One region of the Streptomyces sp. NPDC048612 genome, then DNA from elsewhere that is predicted to be linked to it. Evidence: riboswitches for the same ligand, from Rfam matches in the RefSeq annotation. Region 1 holds a riboswitch; the other holds the start of a gene.
The links. Region 1 has a riboswitch for ZMP and ZTP ahead of ACGFN2_RS07450 (tetrahydrofolate dehydrogenase/cyclohydrolase catalytic domain-containing protein). Riboswitches for the same ligand answer to the same signal wherever they lie in the genome.
Positions count from the first base shown of each region.

Region 2: another riboswitch for ZMP and ZTP. It lies ahead of glyA (serine hydroxymethyltransferase); the one in region 1 lies ahead of ACGFN2_RS07450 (tetrahydrofolate dehydrogenase/cyclohydrolase catalytic domain-containing protein).

Region 1 is NZ_JBICVV010000003.1:319,696-323,901, forward strand. It holds gene ACGFN2_RS07445 (NADH:flavin oxidoreductase) at 1-967, shown strand, start outside; gene ACGFN2_RS07450 (tetrahydrofolate dehydrogenase/cyclohydrolase catalytic domain-containing protein) at 982-1,836, opposite strand; ZMP/ZTP riboswitch at 1,858-1,946, opposite strand; gene ACGFN2_RS07455 (hypothetical protein) at 2,059-3,021, opposite strand; gene ACGFN2_RS07460 (hypothetical protein) at 3,184-3,504, shown strand; gene ACGFN2_RS07465 (benzoate/H(+) symporter BenE family transporter) at 3,689-4,206, opposite strand, start outside.
Region 2 is NZ_JBICVV010000004.1:204,638-208,843, reverse strand. It holds gene rocD (ornithine--oxo-acid transaminase) at 112-1,317, opposite strand; ZMP/ZTP riboswitch at 1,448-1,539, shown strand; gene glyA (serine hydroxymethyltransferase) at 1,582-2,853, shown strand; gene ACGFN2_RS09625 (cytochrome P450) at 2,959-4,206, opposite strand, start outside.

The DNA of each region.
Region 1 (4,206 bases):
CGCGCGCCGCGCCGCCGGCGGCGTCGGCCTGATCATCACGGAGGGCACCTACGTCCGGCACCCCGCCGCCGGCACCAGCGGCGCCGTCCCCCGCTTCCACGGCACCGACGCGCTCGACGGCTGGGGCCGCGTCGTGGCCGCGGTGCATGCGGCGGGCGGGACGATCATGCCGCAGCTGTGGCACGTCGGCATGGCCAGGAAGGCGGGCGCCCCGCCGTTCCCCGACGCCCCGCCGTCCGGCCCGTCCGGGATCGCCCTCGACGACAGCCCGTCCGGGCACGCCATGACCCAGCGGGATCTCGACGACGTCATCGCGGCGTTCGCCGAGGCCGCGGCCGCCGCCGAGCGGCTCGGCTTCGACGGGATCGAACTGCACGGCGCCCACGGCTACTTGATCGACCAGTTCCTGTGGTCGGGCACCAACCGGCGCACCGACGCCTACGGCGGCAGCCCCGCCGCCCGCGCACGCTTCGCCGCCGAGATCGTCGCGGCCTGCCGGGCGGCGGTCGCTCCCGACTTCCCGATCCTCTTCCGGATGTCCCAGTGGAAGATGCACCACTACCAGGCCCGTCTGGCCGAGTCGCCGGAGGAACTCCAGGCGATCGTGGCCCCGTTGGCGGAGGCCGGTGTCACCGCGTTCCACTGCTCGACGCGCCGCTACTGGCTGCCCGAATTCGAGGGCTCGGACCTCAACCTCGCGGGCTGGGTCAAGAAGCTCACCGGCCGGCCGACCCTCACCGTCGGCTCGGTCGGTCTCGACGCCGAGTTCCTCGGGACGTTCCAGGGCGAACAGGCCGGTGTCGCCGGTATCGACGGTCTGCTGGACCGGCTGGAGCGGGACGAGTTCGACCTCGTCGCCATCGGGCGGGCGCTTCTCGGCGACCCGGAGTGGGCCGCCAAGATCTTCGAGGGCCGCACCGACGCCCTCGTGCCGTTCGACGCCTCGATGCTGCGGACGCTGAACTGACGCCGGCGCCGCGGTCAGCCCCCGGTCAGCTGGGCGGCCGCGGCGTCGACGGTCTGGGTGAGCAGGGTGGCGATGGTCATCGGGCCGACGCCGCCGGGGACCGGGGTGATCAGGGCGGCGCGGGTGCGTGCCGCCTCGAAGTCCACGTCCCCGACGTTGCCCGGGTTGGAACCGGCGTCCACGACCACGGCCCCGGCCTTGAGGTGTTCGGCGCCCAGGAACCGGGGCCGTCCGACGGCGGCGATCAGGACATCGGCCTCCCTGGTGACCGAGGCCAGATCGGTGGTGCGGGAGTGGCAGTAGGTGACGGTGGCGTCGCGGCCGAGCAGCAGCATCCCCACGGGCCTGCCGAGGATCGCGCTGCGGCCGACCACGACGGCACGCCTGCCCGCCAGGCCGACCTCGTAGTGATCCAGCAGCCGGAGGATGCCGCCGGGCGTGCAGGAGGCGAAGCCGTCCCGGCCGAAACTCATCGCGGCGAACGAGTGGCCGGTGACCCCGTCGACGTCCTTCTCGGGCGCGATCGCCTCGAACGCGGCGCGCTCGTCGATGTGCGGCCCGGCCGGGTGCTGGAGCAGGATGCCGTGCACGGCGGGGTCCTGCGACAGCGCGGTGAGGGTGTCGACCAGCTCCGCGGTCGTGGTGGCGGCGGGCAGCGCGACATGCCGGGAGAGGATTCCGGCCTGCGCACAGCGGTTGCGCTTCATCCGGACATAGGTCACCGAGGCGGGGTCGTCGCCCACGAGTACGGTCGCCAGACACGGGGCCGAGCCGGTCCGTCCGGTGAGTTCCGCCGCGCGCCGGGCGGCCTGGCCGACGAGGTCGCGGGCGAGGCCGCGGCCGTCCATGAGGCGGGCTTCGGGGGACATGGGCTGCTCCTGAGCGTCGCGGGAGATCGCCCAGGCGCGCGGCACGGACCATGGAGGGCCGAGCCGCTCCCCGGTGGTACTCCACCCAAGCGCCAGTCACGGCTCGGCGCCCACCCTATTCGACGCCGCACGGGCCGCCCAGGGGCACATCGGCCACGGCTGCCACCCGGCGGGCCGGGCCGCCGCGACGGCCCGGACGCCCCGGCGCCCGGCGGCACCCCGTCAGCCGCCCGCCCCTCCCTGGCCGGGTGCGGAAAGCGGCGGCTGGGGCGCGGCGGAGGCCTCCCACTGGCTGAGGATGCCGTCCCAGTCGTGCTGGGCGGCGGTGATGGCATTGGCGTCCCACATGGGCTGGGCCGGCGGCTGGTACTGCTGCTGTTCCTCGTAGCCCCGGTAGTCCTGGTACTCCTGGTACTCCTGCTGCGCGGCGTAGTTCTGGTACGGCTGCTGCTTCCAGGGCTCCTGCTCGTAGTGCTCCCGTGGGTACTGCGGCGGTCGCTCGCGCCAGACCGGCGGGGAGGCCTCCGGCTGGGGCGTGGGCGGGAGGTTGACCATCCGGCGGTGCCGTCCGGTGCGGTCCGACGAGCGGGCGTGCACCGTGCGGCTCTCGGCAGACAGCTGTTGTGCGCGGGCCACCAGGAGCCGTACGTCGAGGCCGAGTTCATGGGCCAGGGCGGTGAGGTCCACGCCGCTGTGCCAGCTGCTCATCAGGACGGCGTCGAGGGCCGGTGCCCAGGCCGGTTCGGTGGGCTGGGGGGCGGCCGCCGGGCCCGCCTGCGAGGGCGGCGCGGGAGCCGGGGCGGCCGGCTGCGGGGTGGCCTCCTGCGCGGGCTGCGGCGCGGAGGGTGGGGGCACGGGCTGTTGTGGCACGGGCTGCTCCGCGGGGGCCGGCTGCGGGGCGGCGGGCTGCTCGGAAGCGGGCTGGGAGAGCAGGCTCTTGGCGACCGCGCGGGCATCGTCCTTGCCCACCGTGCGCCGGGCCAGCCGCACTTCGCGTTCGTCCAGGCCGAGCAGGTCCGCCACCACCGCGTCGCTGCCCACGGTCACGGCGAAGGCGGCGAGGGTCCGCGAACGGCGCGCCTCGGCCTCGTCGAGGAGCCCCTGCGTACGGCGGACCTCGTCATCGCTGCTGCAAAACGCCTGTGCGAGTACCGCGTGGCGCTCCCACAACTCCCTCGGTTCCATGACTGCGACAACGGCCCGTCGTCCGGATTGGACTGGTTCCCGGCTATAGATCACTGCATAGGGTGATATTCGATGGAGAGGCGTCCCTGCCTGCCGGGCGGAAGTACGGCCGGCTGCGAAAGTACGCAGTGACCCCAGCGTCGAAGAATCGTTTCTACGGCCATGAGCGTCCCCTCTTCCGGCACCGTCGCAGGTCACGGACAGACGTCCCTCCCCCGCCCCGGGCAGATGCCACGGTGGATCACCGCGGAGGTCATCAGGCAGACACCGGTGTTCGCCGGGCTGGTGAAGCAGTGGACCGAGCGCGCCGCCACGGTGCCCGGGGTCGCCGACCCCGAGTGGCAGCGCCTGGTCTCCTACCGTGCGCTGATGGAGGAGACGGAGATCGCCCTCACGGCCCTGCGGCCGCACCGTGCGCCCGACGTCCTGCCCCCGAGGAAGCCGGTCGTCCCGGCGGCCCGCCCCGCCCGCCTCGACGCCTGAACCGGTCCGGAGAGGCCTGAACCGGCCGGCGCCCGGGGCCCTTCCGGCGCCCCGGGGCCGCGGCGCGCGCACACCGCCGCGGGAACCGCCCGGCCGGGCCGCCGGACACGCCGAGGTGCCCGGCGGCCCGGCCGGGCGCCGGTCAGTCAGCTCCTGGCCGCCGCCGGCCCGCGGCCGGCCGGGGTCACTTGGCGGCTTCCGCGGCCGTACGGCGCCGGGTCAGGACGAAGTGCGCGATGACACCGAACAGCAGTCCCCAGAAGGCCGATCCGATGCCGAAGAGGGTGACGCCGGAGGCGGTGGCGAGGAAGGTGATCAGGGCCGCCTCGCGGTCCTTCTCCTCCTTGACCGCGCCGGTCAGGCCGCCGGCCAGCGCGCCGAGCAGGGCCACTCCGGCGACCGCCGCCACCAGTTCCTTGGGCAGTCCGGCGAAGAGGACCACCAGCGTGGAGCCGAAGGCCCCGATGAGGAGGTAGAACGCGCCGCAGGAGACACCGGCCACATAGCGCCGCCGCGGGTCGCGGTGCGACTCGGGGCCGGTGCAGATGGCGGCAGTGATCGCCGCGAGGTTGATGGCGTGGGAGCCGAACGGGGCCAGCAGCGTGGACACCAGACCCGTGGAGCCGATCAGGAGGCGGTCCTTGGGCTCGTAACCGGACGCGCTGAGCACGGCCATGCCCGGCGCGTTCTGCGAGGCGAGCG
Region 2 (4,206 bases), on a different contig from region 1:
CGAAGAGCGCGACGCTACCAGCAGGCCGATCGAGGGGCGCAAGGGGGACTTGTCGGGGCGGTCAGGTGCGGAGCCGGACCTGCGGACGACGGGCCGCCCGCACCGCCCGCCTCACCCCTCCAGCACCCCCCGCAACTGCCCCAGCCCCCAGTCCAGGTCCTCCTTGCTGATGACCAGCGGGGGCGCGAGCCGGATCGTCGAGCCGTGGGTGTCCTTGACCAGCACCCCGCGGGCCAGCAGCTGCTCGGAGATCTGCCGGCCCGTGCCGCGTGACGGGTTGATGTCCACGCCGGCCCACAGGCCGCGGCCGCGTACCGCGTCCACCGCGCCGCCGGCCAGCAGCTGCCCCAGCTCGCTGTGCAGATGCTCGCCCAGTTCCAGGGCCTGCTGCTGGAACTCGCCGGTCCGCAGCATCGCGATGACCTCCAGCGCCACCGCGCAGGCGAGCGGGTTCCCGCCGAACGTCGAGCCGTGCTCGCCGGGCGCGTACACCCCGAGCACCTCACGGGACGACACCACCGCCGACACCGGCACCACGCCGCCGCCCAGCGCCTTGCCCAGCACGTACATGTCGGGCACCACGTCCTCGTGCTCACAGGCGAAGGTCCGGCCGGTGCGGCCCAGCCCGGACTGGATCTCGTCGGCGATGAACAGCACGTTCCGGCTGCGGGTCAGCTCCCGCACGCCCGGCAGGTAGCCCGGCGGCGGCACCAGCACGCCCGCCTCGCCCTGGACCGGCTCCAGGAGGACGGCGACGGTGTCGGCGTCGACGGCCGCCTCCAGCGCGGCCAGGTCGCCGTACGGGACGATCTCGAAGCCGGGGGTGTACGGGCCGAAGCCGGCGCGCGCCTCGGGGTCGGTGGAGAAGGAGACGATGGTGGTCGTCCGGCCGTGGAAGTTGTGGTCCGCGACGATGATCTTCGCCCGGCCGTCCGGGACGCCCTTGACCTGGTAGCCCCACTTACGGGCCGTCTTCACCGCCGTCTCGACCGCCTCGGCGCCGGTGTTCATCGGGAGGACGAGTTCCATGCCGCACAGCTCGGCCAACTGGGTGCAGAAGTCGCCGAAGCGGTCGTGGTGGAAGGCACGTGAGGTGAGCGTGACCCGCTCCAGCTGGGCCCTGGCCGCGTCGAGCAGCCGGCGGTTGCCGTGCCCGAAGTTCAGCGCGGAGTACCCGGCGAGCATGTCCAGGTAGCGGCGGCCGGTCACATCCGTCACCCAGGCACCCTCGGCGGTGGCCACGACGACGGGCAGCGGGTGGTAGTTGTGCGCGCTGTGGGCTTCGGCGGCGGCGATATAGCGTTCCGTGGACGTCACCGGTGGCTCCGTTCGGTAGGCCGTGCGGGGCGCGGACCCTGCCGCGTCCCCCTCCATTGTTGCGCCCGCCCGGACCGCCCGGCCTGCGAAGATCCGCCGGACAGGGCCCCGCGGGTGTCCTAGACTCTGCGGTGCGCATCGCGACTGGCGTACGGGGAAGCGACCTCGAGGAAGCGGTGCGCGGCAACCATCACGAGGTGCCGCCCCGCCTGGGCACCCCGGGACCACGACCGGAAACACCGATCGACCGCCCCGGAGGACGCCATGTCACTGCCCCTTTCCCATCCCGCGCTGAGCGCCGCCGACCCCGAACTGGCCGCGCTGGTCGGCGCCGAGGAGCAGCTCCAGTCCGACACGCTGCGACTGATCCCCAGCGAGAACTACGTCTCCGCCGCCGTTCTGGAAGCCACCGGCACCGTCCTCCAGAACAAGTACAGCGAGGGGTACGCGGGCCGTCGCTACTACGAAGGCCAGCAGAACATCGACCGCGTCGAGACGCTGGCCGTCGAGCGCGCCAAGGCCGTCTTCGGCGTGGAGCACGCCAACGTCCAGCCGTACTCCGGCTCGCCCGCCAACCTCGCCGCCTACCTCGCCTTCGCCGAGCCCGGCGACACCGTGCTGGGCATGGCGCTCCCGATGGGCGGCCACCTCACCCACGGCTGGGGCGTCTCGGCGACCGGTACGTGGTTCCGCGGGGTGCAGTACGGCGTACGCCCGGACAGCGCGCTGATCGACTTCGACGAGGTGCGCGACCTCGCCCGCAAGGAACAGCCGAAGATCATCTTCTGTGGCGGTACCGCCGTCCCCCGCACCATCGACTTCGCCGCCTTCGGCGAGATCGCACGGGAGGTCGGCGCGGTACTCGTCGCGGACATCGCGCACATCGCCGGCTTGATCGCGGGCGGCGCCCACCCGTCGCCCGTGCCGCACGCCGACGTCATCTCCACCACCACCCACAAGACCCTGCGCGGCCCGCGCGGCGCGATGCTGATGTCCCGGGCGAGCCACGCCAAGGCCGTCGACAAGGCCGTCTTCCCCGGCCTCCAGGGCGGCCCGCACAACCACACCACCGCCGCCATCGCGGTCGCGCTGCGCGAGGCGGCCGCCCCGTCCTTCCGGGACTACGCGCACGCCGTCGTCGCCAACGCCAAGGCGCTCGCCGAGGCGCTGCTGGCCCGCGGCTACGACCTGGTCTCCGGCGGCACCGACAACCACCTGGTGCTGATCGACCTGACCTCCCAGGACGTCCCGGGCAAGGTCGCGGCGAAGGCCCTGGACCGGGCCGGCATCGTCGTCAACTACAACACCGTCCCCTTCGACCCCCGCAAGCCCTTCGACCCCTCCGGCATCCGCATCGGCACCCCGTCCCTCACCTCCCGCGGACTGGGCACGGAGCAGATGCCGCTGGTCGCCGACTGGATCGACCGCAGCGTCCGGGCCGCGGCGAAGGGCGACGAGGACGCCCTGACGGTGATCCGCGGCGAGGTCGCGGAGCTGATGGCCGGCTACCCGGCGCCGGGTCTGCCGACCGCCTGACCGCGGGAAGCCGCAGGCTCACCGGCCCGCAGGCCGAGCGGGTGACCGGCTGGCCGGCCGACCGGCTCACCCGCTCACCGGCTCCCCGCGCCCTCGCGCCCGGGGTCAGCCGGTGAGCCGGACCGGCAGCACGCCGGTGCTGTTGCCGATGAAGCTCTGGTGGGGCGGCAGCTCCGCGTCCGGGACGGCGAGGTCCAGCGCCGGATAGCGGGTGAAGAGCGCCTCCAGGGCGACCGTCGCCTCCAGCCGGGCCAGCGGCGCGCCCAGGCAGTAGTGCGGCCCGTGGCCGAAGGAGAGGTGCCGGGCGGCGGGCCGCCGGGTGACGTCGAACCGGTCCGCGTCGGGCCCGTACGCCTCCGGGTCCCGCCCGGCCGCGGAGTAGGAGGCCAACATCGGGGTGCCGCGCGGCACGACCGTACCGCCCAGCTCCAGGTCCCGGACCGGATAGCGGAACGGGAAATGGGCGACCGGGCTGTCGTGCCGCAGCGTCTCCTCGACCACGTCGTCCCAGGTCGCCCGCCCGGCCCGGACCAGCTCCAGTTGCGCGCGGTCGGTGCACAGGGCCCGCACCGCGTTGGTGATCAGATTGAGGGTGGTCTCGTGCCCGGCGATGATCATCAGCAGCAGGGTGCCGACCAGCTCCCGTGCGCTCAGCCGGTCGCCGTCCTCCTCCTGGGCGGCGATCAGCGCACTGGTCAGATCGTCCCCGGGGTCCGCCCGCCGGGCCTCGGCGACCTGCCCGAGGACGCCGGTGATCTCCCGGTTGGCCGCCTGCACCTCGGCCGCCGTACCGGTGGTGCCCACGATCACGTTCGACAGCTCGTGCAGCCGGTCCCGCAACCCGGCGTCCACGCCCAGCAGTTCGCAGATCACGCCCATCGGCAGCGGATAGGCGAAGTGCCGGCGCAGCTCCACCGTGCCGTCCGCCGCTGCGGTGCCCGGCAGCCCGTCCAGCAGCCCGGCGGTCAGCTCCACCACCCGGGGCCGCAGGGCCGCCACCCGCCGCGCCGTGAACACCTGGGTCACCAGGCCGCGCAGCCGCCGGTGGTCCGCGCCGTCGGCCGTGGTCATCCCGTCGACGGTGGCGAAGGTGGTGAGCGGCCAGCCGGGCGGCACCGTGCCGTCGTGCAGCGCCGTGAAGTGGCAGGCGTTCTTGGCGACTTCGGGGTGCGCCAGGACCTCGCGGAGCACCGCATGACGGGTGACGGCGACGGCCGGCACCTCCCCGGGCAGCAGTACGGGAACCACCGCCCCGGCCTCCCGCAGCACCGCATCGGCCGCGGCCCGCCCGGCGCCCCCGGGGGCGAGCCGGTGCGCCGCCGCACTCCCGGGGCGCGCGGGGCAGCCGGCGCG